2 regions of the Methylobacterium sp. Leaf85 genome follow, and region 1 is predicted to be linked to the other one. Evidence: predicted binding sites of a transcription regulator. Region 1 holds the regulator's gene; the other holds the start of a gene.
What was found. The regulator LexA, encoded in region 1, represses DNA repair genes until DNA is damaged. The targets are predictions, from matches to a motif close to TGTTCNNNNTGTGTTCNG.
Positions count from the first base shown of each region.

Region 2: a site for LexA is predicted at 2,833-2,850, ahead of parE (DNA topoisomerase IV subunit B). Genes of this name have one in related genera too.

Region 1 covers NZ_LMME01000032.1:226,200-230,732, forward strand. Annotated here, with positions in the region: gene ASF08_RS18930 (ComEC/Rec2 family competence protein) at 29-2,290, shown strand; gene lexA (transcriptional repressor LexA) at 2,284-3,021, opposite strand; gene ASF08_RS18940 (GntR family transcriptional regulator) at 3,438-4,130, opposite strand.
Region 2 covers NZ_LMME01000034.1:40,025-44,557, reverse strand. Annotated here, with positions in the region: gene ASF08_RS21360 (outer membrane protein) at 1-435, shown strand, start outside; gene parE (DNA topoisomerase IV subunit B) at 729-2,819, opposite strand; gene ASF08_RS21350 (PhoX family protein) at 3,002-4,533, opposite strand, start outside.

The DNA of each region.
Region 1 (4,533 bases):
GTGAGCCCTGAGGGAGACGCAGCGGCAGATGGCCCAGGCCAGCGCGCGAGCAAAGGGCGCGACGTTTTCGGGCCTGGCCCGTCCGCGATCCCCGTCGGCTATGGTAGAGGCGGCAAAACGCTGGTTCGCCGGCGGGCTCGCGGAGGAATCCGAACAGCGCCGCCTGTTTCCGTGGCTCGCCGTCGCATTCGGCCTCGGCATTCTCGTCTGTTTCACCGCCACCAACGGCGAGCCATCGCTGGCGGCACCGCTCCTCGTGGCGCTCGCCCTCTCGGCCGCCGTACCGTTCCTCGGTTCAAGGCCCGTCGCCCTCGCTCTGGTTCTCGGACTCGCCGCGTCCTTCCTCGGCTTCTCGGCCGCTGTGTTGCGCCTGCGGATCGTGGCGGCGCCCGTCCTGGCCCGGACGACCATCGCGCCGCTCACAGGCCTTGTGGAAGCCCTCGACGAGCGGGAGGTCGGTGCGCGGCTCATCGTCCTCGTGGAGAGTTTCGGCACCCTGACGCCGGATCGCCGGCCGACGCGGGTTCGCGTGTCCTACAAAAAGGCGCTCACCCTGAAGCCCGGCGATTACATCTCGGCGACGGCGCGGCTCCTGCCCCCGCCCGAGGCGGCCCGGCCCGGCGGATACGATTTCGCGCGCGATGCCTACTTTCGCGGGATCGGCGCCGTCGGCTCTCTCGTGGGCAAGATCGAGGTGAAGCCTCCGCCGAGACCCTTGCCCTGGCAGGTCTCGCTCGCCGCTGCCGTGGACGATGCGCGCAACGCGCTGACCCGGCGGATCACCGATGCCAATGGCGGGCAGGCCGGCGCGGTGGCCGCGGCCCTGGTGACGGGCAAGCGCGGCCTCATCAATGCCGAGACCAACGATGTCCTGCGCGCGGCGGGGATCTACCACGTGGTCTCGATTTCCGGGCTCCACATGGTACTCGCCGCCGGAGTGGTGTTCTGGCTCGTTCGCGCGCTCCTCGCCCTCGTCCCGGGCCTCGCCCTCATCTGGCCGATCAAGAAGATCGCCGCCGGTTTCGCCATGGTCGGCGTCACCGCCTATTGCGTCTTCTCGGGCTGGGACATCGCCGCCGAGCGATCGCTCATCATGACCCTCGTGATGCTGGGCGCGATCCTCGTAGATCGTCCCGCGCTCAGCATGCGCAACCTCGCCCTGGCCGCGCTGATCGCCCTCGCGCGCGAGCCCGACGGGCTACTCGGCCCGAGCTTCCAAATGTCCTTCGGCGCGGTGGCCGGCCTCATCGCCTGCGCGGGCACGCTCAATCGTTGGATGCCGCCACGCGAAGGCGCCAGTCTCTTGGCCCGCGCATGGCGGTTCCTCACCGTCGCGGTCCTCGGCACCTTGGCGACGACCATGGTCGCCCAGATCGCGACGGCGCCGTTCGCGACCTATCATTTCCAGACCGTCCAGCCGTTCGGCATCGTCGGCAACGCGCTGACCTTGCCCCTCGTATCTCTGGCGGTGATGCCGGCGGCGGTGCTCGGAATCCTCGCCTATCCCTTTGCCCTCGATCAGCCGGTCTGGTGGGCGATGGGGCTCGCGGTACGGGGGATGCTCACGATCTCCGGGTGGATCAGCGGGTTTGGCCACGCCACCCTCGTCGTGCCGGCCTATGGCAGCACGGCCCTCTGCCTGCTGGCCCTCGCCCTGCTCCTGCTGACGCTCCCCGTGTCGGGGCTGCGCTGGATCGGCCTCGCTCCGGCCGCCCTCGGCATCGCGCTCGCCGCCACGCCACCTCGCTACGACCTCTATATCGACCGGGAGGGTGGGGGCGCGGCCCTGCGCGACCCAGACGGCCGGCTCGCAATCCTCGGAAACCCGCCCGCCTTCGTCCTCGAACAATGGCTCAAGGCGGACGGCGATTCTCGGAAGGCCGGTGCCGTATCCGTCTCCACGAAAGGCCGTTGCGATGCGGTCGGCTGCACCGCAGGGACGGAGACACGGCGCATCGTGGCGCTCGTCAAGGACAAGCGAGCCTTTACCGAGGATTGTGAGAGGGCAAGCATCATCATAGCCCGCCGCGACGCTCCCAAAGGATGCCGCGTCGGCCTCATCGTCGATCGGGCGTTCCTGGCGGAGCGGGGGGCGACAGCAGTTCGCTTCGGGCCGGACGGTCCTGTCGCGACATCGGCACGCTCGCCGAACGTCCGGCCTCCGTGGCGGCGGGTCATGGCCGAGGCCTCGCCTGTGCACTCGACACCGGCCGAGACCGCGAAACTACAGGATCCCGAGATCGACGAAGGCGATCCATTGCCGGACACACCCTCGGACCGGCCTCAGTAGCGGCGGACGAGGCTGACCAGGCGACCCTGGATCTGTACACGGTCGGGACCCAGCACCCTCGTCTCATAGGCGGGGTTGGCGGCCTCCAGGGCGATGGAGGAACCGCGACGACGCAGGCGTTTCAGGGTGGCTTCCTCATCGTCGATGAGGGCCACGATGATGTCCCCCGTATTCGCGGTGTCCTGCTTCTTGATCACCACCAGATCGCCATCGAGAATACCCGCTTCGATCATCGAATCGCCGCGCACCTCGAGGGCATAATGCTCGCCCCCCGACAGGAAGTCGGGAGACAACGTGACCGAGTGACTTTGGTTCTGGATCGCCGAGATCGGCGTACCGGCCGCGATCCGACCCATGACCGGGATGGTGATGGCCCGTCCGCTCTCGTCCTGAGCCTGGGTCGTCGGCGGGCGCATGGATGGCGTCGCCTTGGACCGTCCGCCTTCGACGACGCTGGGCGTAAAGCGGCGGACTTCGCCGGCGGGAGCCGGCTTCGGCGCGGGGGCGCCGGTCAGGCTTTCGGGCATCCGGATCACCTCGATCGCCCTGGCCCTATTCGGCAGGCGCCGCAGGAACCCGCGCTCTTCAAGGGCCGTGATCAGCCGGTGGATGCCCGATTTCGACTTGAGATCGAGCGCGTCCTTCATCTCGTCGAACGAGGGCGGGACACCACTCCCCTGCATCCGTTGCTGAATGAATTGGAGAAGATCCAGCTGCTTACGCGTCAACATACAGATCACTCTTCCACTGAAGCCAATGGCCGCGACTAACGCCGCTGAAACAAAACACGAACACGGTAGACGTTCTGGAAGTGTTCTGCAAGGGTTCCGTTAACGCGGTGGTAGAGTTTGTTCCTGGGCGGACATTCGCCGGCATCCCGGCGCCGGAGCCCGGCTGGCGGTTCGCGCCTCGCAAGTCGGCTCCATCCCGACGACATCCCACCCCGAGGGCCGATCGCCTCGGCGTGGTCGTTCAATAGCGACGGTGCTACCGGTCGCTGGCTTCGCCGCAGAATCGGGGATTCGTTTCGATCACTGTGACGGATCGGCGAGCCGATACAGACGCTTCGATCCGACCGAAGCCGGCTGTCTCGTCTCGTTCGCCGACATTGGCGGTCGCAGCGACCGGAAACCGGCGACGATGCCGTTCAGTCGAGATAGTCGCCGTACTTCTCGACATGGTTGGCCAGGCCGAGGCCGTGCTCGCGCACCAGGCGTTCGGCAAGTTCCGCGTCGCGCGCCTCCAGCGCCTTGATGATCGCCACGTGTTCCTTGATCGAGTTGGCGGCACGGTCGCCCTGGCGCATGGCCGTGTTGCGGATGCCGCGAACGTGCATGAGCAGATTGCTGGTGATATCCTTGATGACGTCGCACTGGCCCAGCGAAATGATCTTCTGGTGGAAGCGGATATTGGCTTCCGAATACTCGTCGAGATGATCCGACGGACGACCCTCGTAAAATTCCGGGAAATGCTCGCGCAGGCAGTGTAACTGCTCGTCTGTGGCTCGCTCGCAGGCGAGGCGAGCGGCCATGCTCTCCAGGGCCGACCAGGCCTGGATCATGCTGACGATCTCCTTCTTCGACTTCTTGATCACGAAGACGCCGCGCCGGGCCTCGAACCGTACGAAACCTTCCTGCTCGAGTACCGTCAGCGCTTCGCGCACCGGGGTGCGGCTCACTCCCAGGTTGAGAGACAGCTTCCTCTCGTCGAGCCTCACCTCCTCGCGCTGATTATAGATGTTCATATTCGTGATTGCTTCCTTGAGCGCGTCGTAGGCCAATGCACGCAAGCTCGAAGTCGCAACGATGGGCTTTACTTGAAACGTATCCGTCTTAACCATTTTCGACACCTAGAATGATTTCAACTCGCACACAGGGTCGAGCACACTTGGTGTGAAGCATGCCAAACCCGCGTTCAAAATACAAGGAACGCTTCGGGGCAAAGAAATCCTTCAACACAAGAATAGTGGCATCTCTTGTCCTAGCAATCCGGAGGACATGCATTCGGTCGTTGGAGCCGCGTCGATGCCGCACTCGCCATCGTCTCGTTCGTTTCAGTGCCGCGCATTCGCTGAAGCCCGACCAAACCGGCAAGATCATGCAAAACCGTTTGACAGTTGGTATTTGGTATGCCACCAATTGTCGAGAGATGCGGAGGGTTATCCGACTGTAACGCGGCCTGAGCGCGGTCGTGATGAGGCTTCGGCGGATTGGCGGTGGCATCACAGCACGCTGTCGACGTAG
Region 2 (4,533 bases), on a different contig from region 1:
CCCGGCTTCGCCATCAACGACCCGCGTGGCCTCTCCAGCCTCGACTACTTCGGCACCGTCCGCGGTCGTCTCGGCTACGCCTTCGACCGCACCCTCGTGTACGGCACCGGCGGTTTCGCTTACGGCGCCGGCAGCAGCGAGCGTGACTTCGGCGGCTTCCGCGGCAACGACGACTTCCGCACCGGCTACGCCGTCGGCGGTGGCATCGAATACGCGCTCCCCACCGAGTCGTTCTTCAACTTCTTCCGCGCTTCCGCTGTGACGCTGAAGGTCGAAGGCCTGTACGTGAACCTCGATCGCGGCAACCGCAATCAGGGCGCCTTCATCATCAACACCGCCAACAACGCGGTTGTGCAGTCGATCAGCACCGGTCGTCGCGACGACGAGTTCGCCGTCGTCCGCGCCGGCCTGAACTACAAGTTCGGCACCTACTAGGATCGTCCATGATCGTCGCGCGGTCCTCATCGAGGATCGCGCGGCATCAGGATCGTCTACGTGAAAAACCCGGCCTTGCGGCCGGGTTTTTGCGTTGACGGACCTCTCTCGCAATTCACCCTGGTCCGGACGTCCGGAGCGCAAGCGAAGGGTGATTTGGAGTTCATCGCGGGATGTGCCGCGTCTGCGACTTGGGGGAGGCGCCGCGCGGCTCTTCGCCACCGACTCCGTTGGCGCTCCACCCCCGGGAAGAGAGGCGGCTCGGATAGGCCGAACTCGCGCCCCGCCTGTCCTCAGATGTCGAGTGTCGCCTCGTCGGCGAAGGCGGCACGCTCGGAGATGAAGGCAAAGCGGGCTTCCGGCTTGTTGCCCATCAGCCGCTCCACGGCATCGCCGGTGGAATCCCGCGCCTCGTCGAGGACAGCCACGCGCAGGAGCGTGCGCTTCTTGGGGTCCATCGTGGTCTCCTTCAACTGCGCCGGCATCATCTCGCCCAGGCCCTTGAAGCGGCTGATCTCCACTTTGCCGCCCTTGAAGACGGTCTTGATCACGCGCTCCTTGTCGGCGTCGTCACGGGCATAGACCGTCTTGGCGCCGTGCTGGAGCCGGTAGAGCGGCGGGATCGCCAGGTAGAGATGGCCCTTGTCGATGAGCTTGGGCATCTGCCGGTAGAAGAAAGTGATCAGCAGGGATGCGATATGCGCGCCGTCGACATCGGCGTCAGTCATGATGATGACCTTCTCGTAACGAAGGTCCTCGCCCTTGTAGCCGTTGCCCGTGCCGCAACCGAGCGCCTGGGTCAGGTCGGAGATGAGCTGGTTGGCGCCCATCTTGTCCCGACTGGCCGAGGCCACGTTGAGGATCTTGCCGCGTAGTGGCAGGATGGCCTGGCTGGCGCGGTCGCGCGCCTGCTTGGCCGAGCCGCCGGCGGAATCACCCTCGACGATGAAGATCTCCGAGCCGGCCGTACCCGCCTTCGAGCAGTCGGCGAGCTTGCCGGGAAGGCGCAGCTTGCGAGTCGCGGATTTGCGCGCGACCTCCTTCTCCTGGCGTCGGCGCAGGCGCTCCTCGGCCCGGTCGATCACCCAGTCGAGGAGCTTGTTGGCCTGGGCCGGGGAGGCGGCCAGCCAGTGGTCGAACGCGTCACGGATCGCCGTCTCGACGATGCGCGAGGCTTCCACCGTGGCGAGCTTGTCCTTGGTCTGGCCTTGGAATTCCGGCTCGCGGATGAAGACCGAGAGCATCGAGGCGCAGGTCGCCATCACGTCGTCGGTGGTGACCGAGGTCATCCGCTTGGCCTGGCCGACGCGCTCGGCATGCTCGCGCAGAGCGCGCAGCAGAGCCACGCGCAGGCCGCTCTCGTGGGTGCCGCCCTCGGCGGTGGGAATCGTGTTGCAGTAGGAGTGCGAGACCCCGTCTTCCACCACCATCCAGGCGACGGCCCATTCGAGGGAGCCGTGGCCGCCGGGCTTCGTCACCTTGCCGGCGAAGACCGCGTCGGTGACGAGCTCCTTGCCGTCGAGGTCGCGGGCGAGATAGTCGCGCAGGCCGCCGGGGAAGCGGTGCACCGTCTCGGCCGGCACGTCGGCGATGCCCTCCAGCAGGGCGGGGGCACAGCGCCAGCGGATCTCGACGCCGCCGAACAGGTAGGCCTTGGAGCGCGCCATCTTGAACAGCCGGCGCGGATCGAACTTCAGCGCCCCGAAGATCTGCGCATCGGGGTGGAAGCGCACCCGCGTGCCGCGCCGGTTCTGCACCCGGCCGACGGTTTCCAGCGGACCCTGGACATGGCCCCGCGAAAAGGTCTGGCGATAGAGAACCTGGCTTCGGGCCACCTCGACTTCGAGGATGTCGGAGAGGGCGTTGACCACGGAGATGCCGACACCGTGCAGGCCGCCGGAGGTCTCGTAGACCTTCGAGTCGAACTTGCCGCCCGCATGCAGCGTGGTCATGATCACTTCGAGGGCGGATTTGCCCGGAAATTTCGGGTGCGGGTCCACCGGGATGCCGCGGCCATTGTCGGTGATGACGAGGTGGCCGGTCTCCTCCAACTCCACCTCGATGTAGCTGGCATGGCCCGCCACCGCCTCGTCCATGGAATTGTCGATCACCTCGGCGAAGAGGTGATGCAGGGCGCGCTCGTCGGTACCGCCGATATACATGCCCGGCCGGCGCCGGACCGGCTCCAGGCCTTCCAGCACCTCGATCGACGAGGCGTCGTAGCCGGCTTCCGCCGCATCGACCGGTGCTCTGTCGAGGGGAGCGCGCGCCGCCGAAGCGGCCTTCGCGCCGCGCACGGGCGCTTGACCACCCGCGAACAGGTCGCTCGGCCGGCCGCCGGCGGGGGCCGGAACGGCCTGACGTGAGGTCTCGCGCTGAGTCATGGGCCAACCATACAGGAACGAAACGGAAACGTGAAGCGATGCCGCCCTCTTCGGCAGCCGCTCTCCCGGTGTTCCTGCGCAGCTTGCGCCGATTCCGTTAATGCTGTGTCGCCGGGGTACCGGAAGCGGGGGCTCGGCCACGCCTGCCCCCCTTGGCCGGAGGGGGCGATCGCGTCGCCCCGTCAGCTTCCGACCCGGCCACCGCCACGCCTGGTGATCGCGACGATGGCGGGGCGGGGCGGCATTCCGTCGATGAAATCCGGCCAGCGGGTGGAGGGCGCCTCGAAGGTGGCGGGCATGGCCTTCGGATCTTCCTCGTCGGCCTCGCCGGGATGCTGCACGGCGACGAAGAACGTGGTGTCGTCGGGTGTGAAGTAGGGGCCGCACATCTCGGCGCCGTTCGGCACCCTGAAGAAATGCTTGCCCGTGCCCCGTCCCTGCCCTTCCGTCTCCATCGCCCAGATGCCGTCGTTTCGCCCCGTCTTCGACGGCGAGTTCCCGTCTGTGGCGACCCAAAGCCGTCCCTGCCCGTCCACCGAGCAATTGTCCGGCATGCCGAACCAGCCGTCCTTCGTTGTCGCCGAGGAGAAGGTGGCGCCGACCGCCGCGATGGAGGGATCGCCGCATTTGACGAGGATTTCCCAGGCGAAGCCCGAGGCCGCGTGGTCGCCGTCGTCCGGGGTCAGTTCGACGATATGGCCGAAGCGGTTGTCGGGCCGCGGGTTGGCGGCGTTCACGTCGGCCGCCTTGCGCTTCCCGTTGTTGGTCAGCATCACGTAGACCTTGCTGGTCTTCGGGTTGGCCTCGACATCCTCCGGACGGTCCATCTTGGTGGCTCCGAGGAGGTCGCTGGCGCGCCGGGCCTCGATGAGCACGTCGGCCTGGGCGGTGAACCCGTTCTCGGGTGTCAGCGGACCCTGTCCGAACACCAGGGGCATCCAGGCCCCGCGCCCGTCGGCATCGAACCGGGCGACGTGCAGCGTGCCGGAATCGAGGATGTCGCGGTTGGCCGCCCGGTCGGCGAGGTCTACGGCCGCGTCGGTCACGAACTTGTAGACGTAGTCGAAACGCTCGTCGTCGCCCTGGTAGACGACGTACCGACCACTCTTCGAGACGATGCCGGCGGCGCCCTCGTGCTTGAACCGGCCCATGGCGGTGCGCTTCGTCGGGACGGAGGCGGGATCGAACGGGGCGATCTCCACCACCCAGCCGAAGCGATTGGGTTCGTTCGGTTCCTTGGACAGGTCGAACCGCTCGTGGAAGCGGCCCCAGGCATAGGCGTTGCCGGGCAGGCCGAGACGCTTGTGGTTGGTCGCCTCGGCCGACCCCTCTGCGAGGGTGCCGGAGAAGTAATAGTTGATGTTCTCCTCGCAGGTGAGCCACGTCCCCCAGGGTGTGGTGCCGCCGGCGCAATTGTTGATCATGCCCTTCACCGCGCGGCCGGACGGGTCGTCGGTGGTCTTCAGCCGATCGGAGCCGGCCGCCGGGCCGGAGAGGGCCATCGGCGTCTCGACGGTGATGCGGCGGGCGTATCGCGACCCCGGCACCACGGCCCATTTGCCGTCGTTACGCTTCACCTCGATCACCGAGCCGCCATGGGCGGCCATCTCGATGTCGACGAGGTCGCGATTCATGCCCTTGAAGGCCACGGTCTTGATGTCCTGGCGGCCGAGGCCGGGAAACATCAGTTCCTCGTTGGTGTATTCGTGGTTGA